3 regions of the Clostridium sp. CS1-1 genome follow, and region 3 is predicted to be linked to each of the others. Evidence: riboswitches for the same ligand, from Rfam matches in the RefSeq annotation. Region 3 holds a riboswitch; each other region holds the start of a gene.

Region 1 (6,397 bases), 290 kb from region 3:
CAGCAAGATAATAAATGTGCTACCCTTACCTTCCTTGCTTTTAACTGATATACTACCACCTAATGCTTCAACAAGTTTTTTAACAAGTGACAGACCAATATCAGCCCCTTCTGCCCGCCTTGATAAAGGGCTATTGACTTGTCCAAACCTCTCAAATATAACACCTATTTTATCCTCAGGTATACTGATTCCGTTATCCTTAACTTTAATGCATATATCCCCTTTTATAGTAATTAATTTACCTTCTGATGTGAATTTAATAGCATTTGAAAGAATATTTTTAAAAAAACTATTTCTAGTTCTCTTTTCTGCTTCTCAATAATTTCCGCCTGCTCTTCTATCTTTTTTCTATATAAAACCTGGTTAGTTATCTCTGTGGTCATCTCAATACAATATTGTGGTTTTCAATCTTCATATATGGGAGTAATGGTACTCTTCCAGTATGTAATTCCCCTATCAAATCTATCAGACATATACTCATTTATGTTATATGTTTGCCCTGTTTCGATGATAGTTCTCCATATCTTTTCTGAAGTGCTTCCTTTAAATCCCGTTACAAATTCATCAACACGCTTTCCAATGCAGTTTTCCTTTCTATTGTATGGTTCATCAAAAAAACTTATGAATGTTTCATTAGCTTTAAGCAGTGTAATATCAGGTAGGCTGAATATACCAACTCCATAATGGTTATCTGAGCATAGCCTACTGGCGAAGGGAAATTTCTCATCAAAGTTAAAATTTCTTCTCTCTAAAAAGATATACATTGTTTCTTTTATTCCCTATAATAATTTAATGTTAACAAATCTGATTTCGAGAGACTTAGTTAAGAAAAATATTCACTATTTTCATCAAAGCTCTCGTAATCAGTGTTTGGGCCAATTCTTAATACACTAAATACATCTACAACATTTTTATCTATCATATCCTCTATTGAATATTTAGTCATATCAACAAAAGATTGGCTAACTTCAACAATAACCCCATTATTTGCAATAATAGAAGAATATTTATTCATGCTTCTCAAAGAAGCTATATCTTGTATAAAGATACCTCCAAAAACTCTAATCATTAGCACTTTTTATTCAATCAAACACAAGTATCATTCTACCATGTTGTTTCATAAACTGCTATTTGTAATAAGAAATAAATAATATCCATATAAGCAAACTTATACGGATATTATTTATTTCTTATATTAAGTTTATTAATCGTATTATAATATGTCTAGTTCTAAATTTTTATATTAATACATGCTCTATCACTTTTTCCTGCCTAAGCTGACCACAGCCTCCTTTGATATCACCACCAAAATTATGGAATATATCACAATCTATTTTATCTTTAAGTTTATTATAAAAATTAATTACATCATTTTGTTCAGGAGCAATTAGTCCCTGTATATTGTTATCATTATATGCTGATATAATCAATTTTAGTGGTTTGCTCTTTAATAAAGCTTCTAGTCTTGCTACATCAGCATCGGTATCATTTATACCCTTAAATATCATATACCTTATTCTTGTCTTAGTTTTAAATATTTCTGCATATTCAACGGCTGCATCAATTATTGACTTCATATCATACTTTAGATTAATTGGCATAATCTTCTTACGTATTTCATCTGATGACGCATGCAGAGATACATTAAGTCTTATATTAATTGGACTATTTTTAAAATCATCAATCAGTCTATAGACTCTTGGCGTTACTCCTACTGTAGCAATTTCAAAATTACTTATTTTGTGTTTATTATATATGCCAATTATCGCCTCCCTAACATTTTCATAATTTACAAAAGGTTCACCCATTCCCGCAAGAACAACCGCATCTATTGGAATCAGTTTCATTTGTTTACAATAATCAATACAAATATCTACTTGTCCAATTATTTCAAATGACGCAAGATTTCGTACAAATCCCTGCTTCCCTGTTGCACAAAAAAAACACCCTTGTCTGCAGCCCACTTGAGAGGATACGCATACTGTACTGTGGTATGTAAGTTTTTGTTCATGATCTTGCATAAATAAAGTTTCAATAGTATTTCCATCATTCAACTCTAATAAGTATTTTACAGAATGATCTTGACTTATAAGTCTTTCAATTATTTTCACAATTACCACCTCGTTAATTAAATTATTTGACAAAAAATAAAAAATTCTTGAATACAATATTTGTATTCAAGAATTTTACCATCACTCTTTCTACAGCCTTTTACCCCTAGGCTATATTAATGAAAAAGGCAGGTCTCCTGGCTTACGGGCTAACGATACTTTTTCCTTCCCAGTGTTACCCAGTGGATTATAAAAGCTCTACCGTTTACAGTGGTGGGACCGCTGAGGATTTTACCTCATTCCCTATTCTCCCTTACGGGCACCTTTTACATACTTTATATTATTCTCCCATATAGGAACGTCATTTATATAAAACTATTATAACTAATATTGTTAAATTTTACAAGAATATTATTCCATATACACAAGTAATTATATGTACTGATTCAGATGGCTCAAATTATTTGAAAAGGATAAAGAAGCGGTCAAAAGGAAGAATTTCATGGCTTAATGCAATATATCTCATACTTATACAAGAGTAATAGATTCTAAAAAGCGAGAACCTATATATGTTTAATATATACAGGTACAATATTACGAAATAATAATTATGAAGAAAGAAGGCAGGTATTGAGTATATCGTAACGTAATAGTTTATAATAACAGAGTGGCTTATGTCATAAGTTTTGCAGATGAAAAGAGGTTGAACCCTATGAAAGAATTTTACAAAGACTTTCCTAAAAGACCATCAGGAGGAAGAATATATCAGCGACCCAATGAGGTTAAGGTATGTGAAATGTGTGGAGCACCTGTTGGTCAAAACTATATAAGTTGCATAGAATGCTATAATATTATTGAAAATTTATGGTTGTTAGATTGGAAAGAGTTAATAGAAAAAGAAAATATATTATTAGGTAGTGATGATGAAAATTTACTTGCTGAAGTAATAGTTGAAGAAATAGATAAGCATTCCTGGACAATCGTTGATTCAGCAATGAAAATTGTAAAGTGTAAAACTTGTGGTAATGAACTTGGTGGTGGACCACTTGATTGTCCCGATTGCTCTTTTGCATTCGGAAATCTTTGGGGGTACGATGCAGAAGCGATGAACCAAGGGAAGATGACAGGAAATGAACATGCTTTACGAGTAGGTCGATGGATAATTAGATACCCGCATAGGCAGAAAGAGAAGGTAGTTGAATCATGGAAATTTTCAATGCCTATTTTAATTACTGGAAAAATAGCTACAACACAGATGGGGCAGTTTTTTAGGAAGGTGATAGATGAAAATTACTTTGATTTATCAAGTAGAGTTTATCAAAGTTTTGAAGAAGCATATATGGACGTTAAAAATAATCGATTTGGTCTATAATCTTCTTAAAATGTGCACTAAGGGAAGTATAATAACTTCCCTCAAAAATTGTTATGATATCAACACTATATTAAAACATAGTCATTACATTAAAAAGTTAATTCTAATCTTAATAATACTACAGACATAAATATAAAAGACACTAAGCATCAAACTTAGTGTCTTTTATATTTAACCTGGCAACGACCTACTCTTCCACACAGTCTCCCGTGCAGTACCATCGGCACTGTAAAGCTTAACCATCGTGTTCGGAATGGGAACGGGTGTAGCCTTTACGTCATAATCACCAGATTATATTTAATTTATTAAGAGAATTTTGTTCTCTCAAAATTGCACAGTGATATATTAGGTCAAGCCCTCGACCTATTAGTATCAGTCAGCTGAACATGTTACCATGCTTACACCTCTGACCTATCAACCTTGTGTTCTTCAAGGGGTCTTACTAGCTTACGCTATGGGAAATCTTATCTTGAGGTGGGCTTCACGCTTAGATGCTTTCAGCGTTTATCCCGTCCCGACATAGCTACCCAGCTGTGCTCCTGGCGGAACAACTGGTGCACCAGAGGTCAGTCCATCCCGGTCCTCTCGTACTAAGGACAGCTCCTCTCAAATTTCCTACGCCCGCGACGGATAGGGACCGAACTGTCTCACGACGTTCTGAACCCAGCTCGCGTGCCGCTTTAATGGGCGAACAGCCCAACCCTTGGGACCTACTTCAGCCCCAGGATGCGACGAGCCGACATCGAGGTGCCAAACCTCCCCGTCGATGTGGACTCTTGGGGGAGATCAGCCTGTTATCCCCGAGGTAGCTTTTATCCGTTGAGCGATGGCCCTCCCACGAGGTACCACCGGATCACTAAGCCCGACTTTCGTCCCTGCTCCACTTGTTTGTGTCGCAGTCAGGCTCCCTTCTGCCTTTGCACTCTACGAACGATTTCCAACCGTTCTGAGGGAACCTTTGGGCGCCTCCGTTACTTTTTAGGAGGCGACCGCCCCAGTCAAACTGCCCACCTAACAATGTCCCGTGACCAGATTCATGGCCACCGGTTAGAATCCCAGTACTGTCAGGGTGGTATCCCAAGGACGACTCCACAAAGGCTGACGCCTCTGCTTCGCAGTCTCCCACCTATCCTGTACAGACAATACCGAGACTCAATGCTAAGCTACAGTAAAGCTCTACGGGGTCTTTCCGTCCAATCGCGGGTAGCGAGCATCTTCACTCGCAATACAATTTCGCCGGATTTGTTGTCGAGACAGTGCCCAAGTCATTACGCCATTCGTGCGGGTCGGAACTTACCCGACAAGGAATTTCGCTACCTTAGGACCGTTATAGTTACGGCCGCCGTTTACTGGGGCTTAAGTTCACACCTTCGCATGAAGCTAAGTGTTCCCCTTAACCTTCCAGCACCGGGCAGGCGTCAGCCCCTATACATCAGCTTTCGCTTTAGCAGAGACCTGTGTTTTTGCTAAACAGTTGCTTGGGCCTATTCTCTGCGACCACCTTGCGGTGGCACCCCTTCTCCCGAAGTTACGGGGTCAATTTGCCGAGTTCCTTGACAACAATTCTTCCGCTGGTCTTAGGATTCTCTCCTCACCTACCTGTGTCGGTTTGCGGTACGGGCACCAGTTTACTCCATAGAGACTTTTCTTGGCAGCGTGGAATCAGATACTTCGCCCAAAAGGGCTCCCCGTAACACCTCAGCATTAACTAGACGGATTTGCCTATCTAGTCTGCCTAAGTGCTTAGACGCACATCCAATAGTGCGCACATCTTATCCTCCTGCGTCATCCCATTTGTAATAACGCAAACTGGTGGTATCGGAATATCAACCGATTGTCCATCACCTACGCCTTTCGGCCTCGGCTTAGGTCCCGACTAACCCTGAGCGGACGAGCCTTCCTCAGGAAACCTTAGGTTTTCGACCAATAAGATTCTCACTTATTTCTCGCTACTTATGCCAGCATACTCACTCCTGTACAGTCCACCGCTCCTTACGGTACGACTTCAACCCATACAGGAAGCTCCTCTACCACTCACCTTACGGTGAATCCATAGCTTCGGTGGTAAGTTTTAGCCCCGAACATCTTCGGCGCAGGATCTCTCGACTAGTGAGCTATTACGCACTCTTTAAATGAGTGGCTGCTTCTAAGCCAACATCCTAGTTGTCTTAGAAATCCCACATCCTTTTCCACTTAACTTACACTTTGGGACCTTAGCTGATGGTCTGGGCTGTTTCCCTTTTGACCACGGATCTTATCATTCGTAGTCTGACTGCTTTGATTCAAGTATATGGCATTCGGAGTTTGATAGGGTTCAGTAACTGTTGTCAGCCCCTAGCCCATTCAGTGCTCTACCTCCACTACTCATTCAAAACGCTAGCCCTAAAGCTATTTCGAGGAGAACCAGCTATCTCCGAGTTCGATTGGAATTTCTCCGCTATCCACAGCTCATCCCATGGTTTTTCAACACCAATGTGGTTCGGTCCTCCACGGAATTTTACTTCCGCTTCAACCTGTCCATGGATAGGTCACCCGGTTTCGGGTCTACGACATGCAACTTTTTGCCCTATTCAGACTCGGTTTCCCTTCGGCTACGTATCTTAAATACTTAACCTTGCTACACATCGTAACTCGCTGGCTCGTTCTACAAAAAGCACGTCGTCGCAGGTAAAACTGCTTCGACTGATTGTGGACACACGGTTTCAGGTTCTATTTCACTCCCCTTCCGGGGTTCTTTTCACCTTTCCCTCACGGTACTGCTTCACTATCGGTCACCAGTTAGTATTTAGCCTTGGGAGGTGGTCCTCCCTGCTTCCCACAAGGTTTCACGTGTCTCGTGGTACTCTGGATCAGATCTGACTGTTATTCTTTTTACCTACAGGGCTGTTACCTTCTATGGCGGAGCCTTCCAGCTCTCTTCAATTAAGAAATCACAGCATTTTATGATCTGTCCGCAACCCCAGGAACAAGTTCC
Region 2 (6,397 bases), 1.6 Mb from region 3:
GAGTAAAATAGGAGGAATTAGTGGAGATGGGCTCGGTGCAAATAATGAATTAGTAGAAATATTAACTTTAATTATTATTGCAGTAATTTTAAGATAGTATGAAACAAGATATAAGAAACTAAATTAAATATTATACATATATAGTTTAATTAAGTTATATTTATATTTATATTTTTAAGCTTCAAGTAGTGAATAGTTAAGGAGAGGATTATATGGGTAAGATAATATTAGTTACTGGAGGAAGTAGAAGTGGTAAAAGTACTTTTGCAGAAAAGTTATTAGAGGATAAAGAAGATGTACTTTATATTGCCACAGCAGTAGTAACAGATATAGAAATGGAAAAGAGAATTGAAAATCACAGGAAGCGTAGGAATTCAAACTGGGGAACTTATGAGGGATTTAAGGAATTGGACAAAGTAATTAAAGAAGATAATCATGAATATATAATGTTAGAGTGTATAGGTACAATGATTACCAATTTTATGTTTGATGAAGAGTATGATTTTGATACTATATCACAAGAAGAGATATCGAAACTAAGTAAAAAAATAAAGATAGAAGTAGAAAAACTGCTTATTGCAGCAAAGGAGAATAATAAGAAGATAATTATTGTTACAAATGAAGTAGGGTGGAGTTTAGTTCCTGAATATAGAATGGGAAGAATATTTAGTGATATTTTAGGACATTTAAATCAATATATAGGAAGCTTTAGTGATGAAGCATATTTAGTGGCTTGTGGATTTCCTTTAAAACTAAAATAGTAGAAACGAGTTATACATTAAGTTGAGTATAACTCGTTTTTATTTTGAGACAACTTTGAATACTTGCTCACAGGAATAATATGGGGTCTACTATTTTCAGGATGTTTTAATAAGTATACATCCATATTATAAATATCTTTGATATTCTTTTTATTTATAACTTCTTCGGGAGTTCCATTTGCTATAATTTCGCCTTGGCTTAGCAATATTACATGGTCACTATATTGAGCGGCTAAGTTTAAATCATGAAGCACAGCTACAACCGTAATATTTTTATTCAATAATTTGATTGTGTCAAGTAATTCTACTTGGTGGTATAGGTCTAAGTGGGAGATTGGTTCATCTAATAGCAAAATGTTAGTATCTTGTGCAATAGCTCTTGCTATTAGAACTCGTTGCTGTTCTCCACCACTTAATGAAGATATATTTTTCCCCCTTAGATGCCATGTATTTGTCATCTCCATAGCATTTTTAGCTATTTCTAAATCTTTACTTCCTTCAGATTGAAACCTAGACAGATATGGTGAACGTCCCATTAAGACTATATCTAAAACAGAAAATTCAAAGTCTAAAATAGTATTTTGAGGAACGGTAGAAATTTTTCTAGCTAAATCTTTATTTTTGAAGTCTAAAATATCTATACCTTCTATCAATATACAATTTTTTTCAGGTTCAAGAACTTTAGATAAATTTTTTAAAAAAGTTGTTTTACCTGAGCCATTTGGACCAATTATACTATAGAACTTATTCTTTTCAAAGTTAATGCTTATGTTCTGAAGAATAGTTTTGTCTTCATATTTATAATGAAAGTTCTTTACTTCTATTGAGTAAACTTCAGACCTTTTCAACTATTACACCTTCTTTTTATTTTTTATTAAAAGGTACATAAAGTAAGGAGCGCCAATTAATGAAGTAATTGCTCCAACAGGGATTTCAGCAGGAGATACTAGGGTTCTCGCTAGGGTGTCTGAAAGAATCATAAAAATGGAGCCGCCTATGGCAGAGAACGGAATTAATATTCTATGGTCAGGGCTAATCATCATTCTAATGATGTGAGGAATTATTAACCCTACGAAGCCAATAACACCACTAACGGAAACACAAGCAGCTACCACTACAGAAGAAACAATTAAAATTATTCTCTTTAAGGTTTCAACTTCAATACCTAAACTTTTTGCGCTGTCATCTCCTGTAAGCATTATATTTAAATCTCTAGAAAAAGCCAATAGAACTATAAATCCTATAAATACAATGGGAAACAGTATAATAACCTGTTCCCAATTAGCAGTAGTTATACTTCCCATAATCCAAAATACTATCTTTTCAACATTTTGTCTATTAAATGCCATCAATAGAGATATCATTGAGGATAAAAGAAAGCTTATGGATATACCAGCAAGAAGAAGAGTATTTGTTGGAACCTTACTTCCCACTCTTGCAGTACTATACACTATAATAGTTGTAAGAATAGCTCCAATGAAGGCTGAAAGAGTAACTAATCCTAACCCGCCAAAGAAGTTTTCTAATCCTATCGAAATTGCTATCGCGGCACCAAGTGCTGCACCAGAAGATACGCCGAGAACGTAGGGGTCTGCCATTGGATTCTTAAACATTGCTTGAAAAGATGCCCCTACTATAGATAGGCCCATTCCCACTATAGCAGAAAGAATAATACGAGGTAATCTTATATTAAGTATTATTAAGTTATGAGTAGATGGATAAGCTTCTATATGAAATAAATGTCCTATAAGTGGAAGCTGACTTAATATAATTTTTAAGGACTCTAAAAACGATATATTTGCAGTACCTAAGGTGCTGCAAAGAACTACTAAAGAAATTAGTATAATAAATATAGTAATAAATTTAAATTTATAATGCTTTTTACTTATTGAAAACATAATTAAACCTCTTTTCGGTTAACTACTTAAATACCTCAGGATGTATTATTTTAGCTAATGACTCTAAACCATCCGCAAGTCTAGGTCCCTGTCTATTTAAGATATCCATATTAATTTCATATATTTTATCATTTTTTACTGCAGTCAAGTCCTTGTAACCATTGGTGTTTTTTATGCCAGATTTAGTATTATTTGTATTTGAGCATATTAAAATATCAGGATTCTTTTCAATAAGCCTTTCAAGGCTGTAAGCCCAACCATCAGCATCATCTGCAGCATTTCTACCACCAGCCATAACAATAAGCTTACCAATAAAAGTGTTTCTACCAGCAGTAAAATCTCCCTCTTTGCCATAGGATAAGGCATAGTACACACTCGGAGTGTCCTCACCTTTAACCTTTTGAGTAATTGTGTCAATCCTTTTTTTCATGTTAGATACTACTTCAATTGACTTAGTATTTGCATTTAAAACCACTCCCACCTGATTTATAACATCATAAGTACCTTCAAGGCTGTCATCTTTACTTATAACCACAACTTTTATATTTAATGATTCTAGTTTTTGAACAATATCTTTTGTAATAATTGACGAAGCGATAACTATATCTGGCTTTAATTCAACTATTTTCTCAATGCTTGCATCTTGAATTCCGCCTATAGACTGAACCTTTTTAGCTTCCTCTGGAAAGTTACAGAAATCAGTTCTACCAATTAATTTGTCTCCTTTTCCCAGCGCATATACTATTTCAGTTATATTAGGAGCAGCGGATATTATTCTTTGAGGTTCTTTATCGATTATAATATCTCTACTATAGGAATCCTTAAAATTTAAAGGATATGAAGTACCTTGTGAAGTTTCATTTGTATTATTTTTATCTATAGAATTATTATTAGAACATGCAGATAAAGACAATATAAAAATAGAGAATAATAATAGTGCAAGTAATTTTTTTAGTTTGGGCATTTAGTTTCCTCCTTAGTTTTTTAGTCTTAAATCAAATATAAATTAAACCGTTATCTAATAGATAACGGTTTACAAACATATTATTTGTTCACCAGCTTATCCACGTAAGCTTTAAAAGTGTAAAGCTTAGGCAGGTCTCCTGGCTCTGATTCATTGCATATTGACGTCTTCCCTGATATCAAGTGACATGATATATCAATATACTCATCATTACAGTGGCGGGACCGCACGAGACTCTAACTCGTTTCCCTTTTCAACTCATATTTTATGAGTACCTAAACTTAAATAATTTAATTTTAATTAATTATAGCATTTACTAAAAAAGTTATCAATAATTCGTTAACTTAACCATAGGTTTATGTATAAGCATGTAAATATAATAGTGTAATAGCATTACATTTATTATACTCATCAATTTATAATAATATAAGTTTGCGTTTAATTTCATACAGTATATAAGTAGAAGCTATAAGTGGATTTTTAGCATTTGTCAAACTTGGTATATATGGAGAGTAATATTAAACTTGGCAATAGAGCATAGTAACTATAATGTAACTAATGAACTCTAAAGTGCTATATTGAATTTATTATGAAATGAGAATATAATAAATGTATAATAGAAAATATATGTTAAGTTAGTATAACAAATAAAATGAAGAGAGGTAAATGATATGGAAAAAGTAACTAAAGACATGACAATTGGGGAAATAGTTAGACTACATCCTAGAGCAGGTGAAATATTAATGACTTTTGGTATGGGATGTATTGGATGCCCAGCTTCTCAAGCAGAGACACTTGAGCAGGCAGCTCAAGTTCACGGATTGGAACTTGACAATTTACTAAGAGCTTTAAATACACTATAATATAATCTAAATAAAAGTATAATTAAGTTTAAACTCCACCTTTTAGTAAGGTGGAGTTTTTATTTATAGGAGTTTGAGTAATTTTAAATAAGCCTGTTTAAAGTATTATAATTTATCTTTAGGGCAAGATAATTTTGAAACTAATATTAATATAATCATCATATAAAAAATAAAGAGAGGTACATGATATGGAGAAACTAAATAAGGATATGTCTATTGGAGAAGTAGTTAGATTAAATCCTAAATATGCTGAAGTTTTAATGACATTTGGTATGGGATGCGTTGGATGACCAGCTTCACAAGCGGAAACCCTTGAGCAGGCTGCTCAGGTCCATGGGTTAGAACTCGATGACTTATTAAAAGCATTAAATTCAGTATAATAATTTGTGAATTTTAAAAGGCTTTTGCAGATTCTCTGCAAAAGCCTTTTTTAACTTTTTTTTGGTTGTATTATTAAACCCTCTTTACAACATGTACAACGATGAGTACAGGATTCTATGTGTATCATAATGTTAGTGTTTTTTAAAGACTGTTCAAGCTCAAGTTCTATTTCATCACATATATCGTGAGCAGCCTTTATAGTCATATTTTCCGGAAACACTATATGTAAATCAATATATTTGTAAGACCCGGCTTTCCTTGTTCTTAAATCATGAAAGTCACAGTAAAGAGATTTATATTTAGAAATAGTATTAGTTATTATATTTATCTCATTGTCAGACAACTTTACATCCATTAGGGGTTCAAAAGCTGTTTTTAAAAGATGAAAAGCTTCCCTTAGAATAAATATGGCAACTAATATGGCAACTACGGGATCTAAAAAGCTTAATTTTGTAAGCCAAATTAGCAATAAACCGGTCCCAACACCAAGGGATGTATATACATCAGCTTTTAAATGGAGGGCATCGGCTTCCAAAGCTATTGAATCCTCTTGTTTAGCAATTTTATATAACTTTTTAGAAACAATAGTGTTTACACCAGCAGAAATAAACATAACAATAAAGCCGAGTCCTACAGAACCCACAGCTTCGGGATGAATAATCTTTTTAACTGCTTCTACTATTATCCATATAGATGCTGCAAAAATAAGTAATGCCTCAATAACGCCAGATATATTTTCAACCTTACCATGTCCATAAGGATGATTCTCATCAGCAGGTTTATCAGATATTCTTACTGAAAAGAAGGCTACGATTGCAGCTGCTAAATCCATGGCTGAATGAATCGCTTCAGATATTATGCTTACGGAACCAGTAAAAATACCTACAAATAACTTCATAATAATAAGAGCTATATTTGAAAAGATTGAAAGTCTTGCTGCTTTTGTTTTCACACCCATACTTATTATTTCCTCCTAAAGAATTGTCACATTATCATTTGATAATTAATTACAAAACATATAATAACTCAAAAGCCTTATGAAGTCAATAGTCATAACTTGATATGGATTATCAATTGATAAAGAATTTTATTAATAAATAGATCAGCACTAGTATGTACTTAAATCTTAATTATATTTGTTCTAAAATGGTATAAGAAATTTGGCGAATAAAAATAGTAAAATTTTTAATTTGTATGTATGATAATTTTTCTATTTCAAATAATAAGTTAGAGAAAAATTATTATCTGAAATTTACTAAGCGTTAGGAGGATTAGTCTTATGGCTAAAATTATGAAAACTATGGATGGGAATCAGGCTGCAACACATGCATCATATGCATTTACAGATGTTGCAGCTATATTCCCAATTACGCCATCAACACCAATGGGAGAAATAGCTGATGATTGGGCTGCCCATGGCAAAAAGAATTTATTTGGTCAGACTGTTAGAGTTTCAGAATTACAATCAGAAGCAGGAGCTGCTGGAGCAGTTCACGGTTCTATTATAGCAGGAGCTTTAACTACTACTTA
Region 3 (6,397 bases):
ATTGCTATAACGTTACTTATTAGAAAAGATGTAATCAAAACGTTTCCCCCAATCTTTTTTCAGCCTATTTTTTAATTCCCATAATCTCATATATCTTATTCATATCTAAACTCTCTCTAACAATATCTGCAAGCTTATCTAATTCTGCTTCACGAAGACTTTCATAAGTCTTTGATTGTATTGTTTTCATTTCCTTTTTTACTCTAATCTTATTTAGTATAAACTCTCTAAAATCTACTCCATCAAAAACTCCATGTATGTAAGTTCCTAATATGTTACCCTCTGAATTTATTGCTCCGTCAAGAAGTTCAACCTTTTCTCCACTTTTATCCACAATCCTAAATAAAGGTTTTGCACATTCTCCATAAGTACCTATTCCCATGTGGATTTCATATCCATAAGCCTTTAACTTTCTATTCTCCATAGTACTTTCATTTTTATAAACATCAAAGTTTTCTATAGTTTCTGCATTTACTCTTGTAGTTATCTTTTCTTCTTCAAAAACTGTTTCTACATCTAAAAGCCCCATAGCTTCAACTTCTTTTACATCTGTTTCTACACCATATGGATCTTTTATAATTTTTCCAAGTATCTGATAACCACCACAAATGCCCATTACCAAGCCTGTTTTGCTATATTCCTTTATACAGCTTTCAAGTCCACATTCTTTTAGTTTTAATAAGTCTTCAATGGTATTTTTACTTCCAGGTATTATAAGTAAATCTGGGTTTCCAAACTCTTCTACAGAGTTTATAAATCTTACTGAAACATCTTCTTCACTTTTTAGAGCATCTAAATCCGTAAAATTAGATATACGCGGAAGCTTTATAACTGCTATATCTATAGGTGCTGTTACCTTTGTATTAAACTCTACTGCACCATCTTCGTCTTCAAGTGCTAAAGTAAAATGAGGAACCACTCCAAGACATGGCACCTTTATAATATCCTCAAGCATATTAAGTCCTGGCTTTAATATTTCTACATCTCCTCTGAATTTATTGATTATTGTACCTTTAACTCTTTCTCTTTCTTCTTCAGTGAAAAGGAGCATAGTTCCTGCAAGAGAGGCGAAAACTCCCCCTTTATCGATATCACCTGCAATTAGCACAGGTGCGTCCACAAGTTCAGCCATTCCCATGTTTACAATATCTCTATCCCTTAGGTTTATCTCCGCTGGACTTCCGGCACCTTCCATCACTACTATATCAAACTGTTCTTCCATGTTTTCAAAATGCTCTTTAAGCATATCTCTAAATTCAAGCTTCATATTATGATAATCCATTGCTGTGCTATTTCCATATACCTTACCATTAACTATAATCTGACATTTCTTATCAGAAGTTGGTTTTAAAAGTATAGGATTCATATAAGCCTCTGGCTGAAGACCAGCTGCATAAGCCTGAAGTACTTGAGCACGTCCCATCTCTTTACCATCCAATGTTATGTACGAATTTAAAGACATATTTTGTGACTTAAAAGGGCAAACTGAATATCCATCTTGTTTAAAAATTCTGCAAAGTGCAGTCACTAATATACTTTTCCCAACAGATGACCCCGTTCCTTGAATCATTATTTTAGCCATATATATCCCCCTCGTTCTTATCTATTATCCCTAATTTTTTATATCTATCTTATTTCGTAACTAGGCTTTGTGAAGATATATAAGTATCCCTGATGATGCATTTAATTGCCTTCATAGAACTTTTAAATTAAAAATTTAAATTCTTAAAGGCTGTTAAAAGTATTCAAAAATTACTTACATATACTCGCCTGTAAACGAAATAAAAGCAGTAAACTTTGAAAGTTTACTGCTTTTAACACTACTATAAAAACCGGTCAAACGGTCAGCATTCACATTAAAAGTACCTTCCCTCCGAAAGTCTACAGAACACATCTAGGCAGGTCTCCTGACTTATGATTCATCCTCACCTTCGCCTTCCTCCTAGCAGAGTGGCTTAATAAAGGTTCGTCCTCAAATACAGTAACGGGGGCTGTTGTGGACTCTCACCACATTCCCTTTTCACCTTTTTCTTAAAAGGCACCTAAACATATTATTTAATTCTACTATTTAAGTTTATTACAACTATACAAACATGTCAATGACTTCCATGTAAATGTAAATGGATATCAATACTCTTTAAAGCCAAATCATTGAACTAGTTCCTTACAAACTAAATATCTCCAACTTATTTAATATTATATTTTATTAGAAAATCATCGTCATTTATTACAGTTTTATAAGCATCGTCTCTTATAATATTATGCTCTTCTGAAAAAACTAATGCTCTCTGGAAAACATCCTCTACATATTGAAAATCATGAGTAGAGCAAATTATAGTTTTTCCACTGTTATTCAACTTAATTAATAGTTCTCTTAAAAATTTTTTGCCTTTTGGATCGATTCCATTCATAGGCTCGTCCAAAACTAAAACTTCTGGATTCATGGCAAGCACACTTGCAATAGCTACTCTTTTCTTTTCTCCGCCACTTAAATTATAAGGCTCTCTATCTTTAAGATCTTCAATATCTAAAAGTCTTAAACAATCAGAAACTCTTCTTTCTACTTCTCTTTCATCCATATCCATTTGTCTTAATCCAAAGGCAACTTCTTCATATACATTAGAAGAAAAAAGCTGTGCATCTGAATTTTGAAATACAAATCCAACTTTTTTATGAAAAAGTTTAGAAAACCTATTGTCATTTAATTTCTTGCTACTTATTTCCTCTTTATTAAAATGATATTCCCCTTTAGTTGGAAAAACTATACCATTAATTAATTTTAGAAATGTAGATTTACCACTACCATTAGGTCCTATTAGTGCTACTGCTTCACCTTCTTTGATAGTTACATTAATATCTCTTAGCACCTCTGTATCTTTATATCTAAAATGAACATCTTTAACTTGAATCATTTCACTCACATCCTAATTAAAGTAAAAGTACATTATTATTATTAATATATTTACTAAACAATATATAAAATCTTTAGAAGTAAATTTAAACTTTGAGTAAGCTTTATACTCTCCTGTGAAACCTCTACATTCCATTGCAGAATACATTTCATCTCCCATTTCCTTTGACTTTAGAAAAAGATTACCCATTATCTTAGAAAGCGAGGAGTACTTATTACTGTTTTTTCCCACTGATCTTAGCTTTAAAGCATAAAACATCTCTAGTGAAAATTCTCCTAGAATATAAATGTACTTTATCGTAATATCAAATACTAATATGAATATATCAGGTATAAAAAAAAGCTTCAGTGCTTTAGTAATATCATGCCATTTTGTAGTGTATGACAATATATTTACTGAAACTACAGTTCCTGTAACTTTCATAAGTAATAAAATACTATTTGTAATATTACCCATAAGCATAGAGGGTATAAGCATTACAACAGTAAATAAAGGAACTAAAAAGCTTAAAGCCAATACCTTTTTTATATCTTCTACCTCTAATAAAGCTATAAATAATAGTAAATATACATCCATAGCTAGTACATATGTAAAGCTTCTTGAAGTAGATATTAAAATTATGCTTAGTACTGTGAATATAAGTTTAATTACTGGATTTAGCTTGTACATAAAAGCAGTACTAACCTTATTATTTCTTTTTATTAAAGATAGCATGTGTATAATAGACACTATACTTTTGTCTATAAATCTATCTTTATCATTCCGAGGTATGTAGTTATCCTTCTTATAAAGCCAATCTTCCATAACATACACCTTCACATTCTGATAAACTGATTTTGTAAAAAACTTACTAAAATGTCTTATGTTAAAAATATATCATAATTAGTTGATTTATGCAATTTATTTATATTTTAACATAAAAAATCTCTAAGCATCAGGTTGAGTTTTAACTCCACCTGATGCTTAAAAATTCTTAATGTATCAACCATGTATTTTCACCCCAGTTCTCAAAATCAAACTTGCAAAACTTGCACTATCCTTAATACTTTCTTTCCACAGTTCTGGTGTGTATAAGATAAAATCTAATTCTTTATTACTTTGTATCTCCATTTCCATGTCTATTCTTATCTTTCTTTTGTCCATATACTCCATAATAATACATAAATCTATATCACTATCTAGTCTTGCACATCCTTTTGCGCATGAACCAAATAAATATATTTCTGATATATTGTATTTCCCTATTAATTGTTTTTTTATTTCATCTATTTCATGTTGAAAGGGTATCACAAAATCCACCTTCTTGATTTTTATGAAAAATTACACAAATTTATTATAACATCCCTTTAAAGTAAATAAACTATATTTTGTATAGATTGTTATCTTCCATTAGATTATTTGCTTAGTTCTAATTTAATTTTAAAGGTAATTATATTTTCATTACTCACAGCCCATATCTGTCCACTATGCAATTCAACTATTTTTTTACAGATAGCTAATCCTAATCCAGATCCAGGCATGTTATTTGATCGTGAAGGGTCAATTCTATAAAATCTTTCAAACATTCTATCTATCTTCTCCTTGGGAATATGCTCACCTCTATTAGAAAAAGATATTATAACATATCTTTCTTCCTTCTCTACATTTACCACAATATCTGAAGGCTTATAACTATATTTTTCTGCGTTATTTAATATATTTTCAAATACCCTAACAATCTTCTCAATATCTATTTTTACATTTATATTACTATCAGGCACATTATTTATAATTCTTAAATCTTTTTTTTCTAATATAGTGCCATATTCACCTAAAAGTTGATTTAAAATAGCGCATATATTTGCATTCACAAATTCTAATTGAACTTCACTACTTGATAACTTTGTATATTCAAATAGTTCATCTATAAGCCTTTTTAGCTTAGCAGATAAATTATAAGCAGAGTTTAAATACTCTTTTTCCTCTTCCTCACTTTTAAATTTTTCGTTTTTCAAAAAGTCTAAATAACCTATAATAGCAGTAAGAGGCGTTCGTAAATCGTGAGAAACATTGGTTATTAATTCCGTCTTAGTATTTTCTATTTCTCTTTCACGTTCAAATTTCTCTTTTAATTGTCTAGACATAGAGTTTATATTTCTACTAAGTTCCGCTAGATCGTCATTGCCTGCAACCTTTAGAGTAGAACCTAATTCCTTATTGGCAATTATTTCAACATTTTCTGAAATATATTTGATATATTTTATTTCTTTCTTTGTGACTATTAGAAAACTTACAATAAACACTATAATACCTGTCATGAAAACTCCGAGAACTATCATATTATACATAAAAGGATTCAAATTATTTCTGTTATTATATATATAAGTATTAGAAATAGAACTAGCAACCATAATTACAGCAGCAAATGAGAGTAAAAAACAAAATGCTATTTTAATTAAAAGATTAATACTTAAGCTTTTTGTCACTGTTAATCTTTTCATATCTTATATCCGACACCCCAAACCGTTTTAATATAAATAGGCTTTTTGGGGTCTTCCTCTATTTTTTCTCTTATCTTTGTTATATGAACCATAACCGTACCATCAGACTTATAAAACTCCTCTCCCCATACTCTTTCATAAATCTTTTCTATACTAAAAACTACTCCCTTATTTCTCGCTAAAAGTTCTAAAATATCGAACTCTTTAGGAGTAAGCCTAATTTCTTTATCTCCAATGAATACTTGCCTAAAATCTGCATTTATAGTCAAATTACCAATTTCGATACTATTCTTAAGCACTTGTGTGGCAGCAGTGTATTTCTTATACCGTCTAAGATTAGACTTAATTCTAGCTATAAGTTCCATTGCACTAAAGGGTTTTGTAATGTAATCATCTGCACCAGAAGTCAGCCCTTGGATTTTATCCATATCTTCAGATTTGGCTGATAAAAATATTATTGGTATTACACTACTTTCTCTAATTTTCATGCATACTTCAAGTCCATTCATTCCAGGCATCATTATATCTAGAAGCACTAAATCCACTTCATTTTCTTCAATTATTTTTAGCCCTTCCTGTCCATTTTCCGCTTTATACACCTCAAACCCATCATTTTCCAAATATATACTTATAACTTTTCTTATTTCTGCATCATCATCTACTATAAGTATTTTATTAGGCATAATCATACTCCTTTCAAATTAAACATTTCGACACTTTAAGACATATGCTGGTGGCACATTAAGTAAAACTCTTTCACAATCTATGTCTCCAAAGTAACTAGAAATATACTCTTTCTTTAACATGGTATATTGAAATGTAATAAATAGTCCACTATTCTTTAATATATTTCTCGTTTTCATCAATATTTCACTAGAAGCCTTTTTAGGTAGGCTAGCAAAGGGTAATCCTGAGACTACATAGTCCACTTTTTCAATATTATATTTTGCCAGATATTTATCTATATTTTGTGCCGAATCATTTATTATTAATACATTATCATTT

What was found. Region 3 has a riboswitch for cobalamin ahead of AC0N0V_RS04405 (cobyric acid synthase). Riboswitches for the same ligand answer to the same signal wherever they lie in the genome.
Region 1: another riboswitch for cobalamin. It lies ahead of AC0N0V_RS03110 (radical SAM protein); the one in region 3 lies ahead of AC0N0V_RS04405 (cobyric acid synthase).
Region 2: another riboswitch for cobalamin. It lies ahead of AC0N0V_RS21160 (ABC transporter substrate-binding protein); the one in region 3 lies ahead of AC0N0V_RS04405 (cobyric acid synthase).

Annotation. Positions count from the first base shown of each region.
Region 1 covers NZ_CM148680.1:696,546-702,942, reverse strand. Annotated here, with positions in the region: gene AC0N0V_RS03125 (ATP-binding protein) at 1-228, opposite strand, end outside; gene AC0N0V_RS03120 (hypothetical protein) at 405-764, opposite strand; gene AC0N0V_RS03115 (hypothetical protein) at 824-1,069, opposite strand; gene AC0N0V_RS03110 (radical SAM protein) at 1,239-2,111, opposite strand; cobalamin riboswitch at 2,222-2,393, opposite strand; gene AC0N0V_RS03105 (hypothetical protein) at 2,764-3,423, shown strand; rRNA gene rrf (5S ribosomal RNA) at 3,598-3,714, opposite strand; rRNA gene AC0N0V_RS03095 (23S ribosomal RNA) at 3,770-6,397, opposite strand, start outside.
Region 2 covers NZ_CM148680.1:4,471,074-4,477,470, reverse strand. Annotated here, with positions in the region: gene cobS (adenosylcobinamide-GDP ribazoletransferase) at 1-97, shown strand, start outside; gene cobU (bifunctional adenosylcobinamide kinase/adenosylcobinamide-phosphate guanylyltransferase) at 213-761, shown strand; gene AC0N0V_RS21170 (ABC transporter ATP-binding protein) at 779-1,609, opposite strand; gene AC0N0V_RS21165 (FecCD family ABC transporter permease) at 1,613-2,659, opposite strand; gene AC0N0V_RS21160 (ABC transporter substrate-binding protein) at 2,682-3,623, opposite strand; cobalamin riboswitch at 3,736-3,917, opposite strand; gene AC0N0V_RS21155 (DUF1858 domain-containing protein) at 4,295-4,486, shown strand; gene AC0N0V_RS21150 (DUF1858 domain-containing protein) at 4,675-4,866, shown strand; gene AC0N0V_RS21145 (cation diffusion facilitator family transporter) at 4,917-5,825, opposite strand; gene nifJ (pyruvate:ferredoxin (flavodoxin) oxidoreductase) at 6,147-6,397, shown strand, end outside.
Region 3 covers NZ_CM148680.1:982,698-989,094, reverse strand. Annotated here, with positions in the region: gene cbiB (adenosylcobinamide-phosphate synthase CbiB) at 1-38, opposite strand, end outside; gene AC0N0V_RS04405 (cobyric acid synthase) at 65-1,582, opposite strand; cobalamin riboswitch at 1,881-2,061, opposite strand; gene AC0N0V_RS04400 (energy-coupling factor ABC transporter ATP-binding protein) at 2,187-2,912, opposite strand; gene AC0N0V_RS04395 (energy-coupling factor transporter transmembrane component T family protein) at 2,925-3,716, opposite strand; gene AC0N0V_RS04390 (nucleotidyltransferase domain-containing protein) at 3,894-4,202, opposite strand; gene AC0N0V_RS04385 (sensor histidine kinase) at 4,307-5,392, opposite strand; gene AC0N0V_RS04380 (response regulator transcription factor) at 5,389-6,075, opposite strand; gene AC0N0V_RS04375 (class I SAM-dependent methyltransferase) at 6,094-6,397, opposite strand, start outside.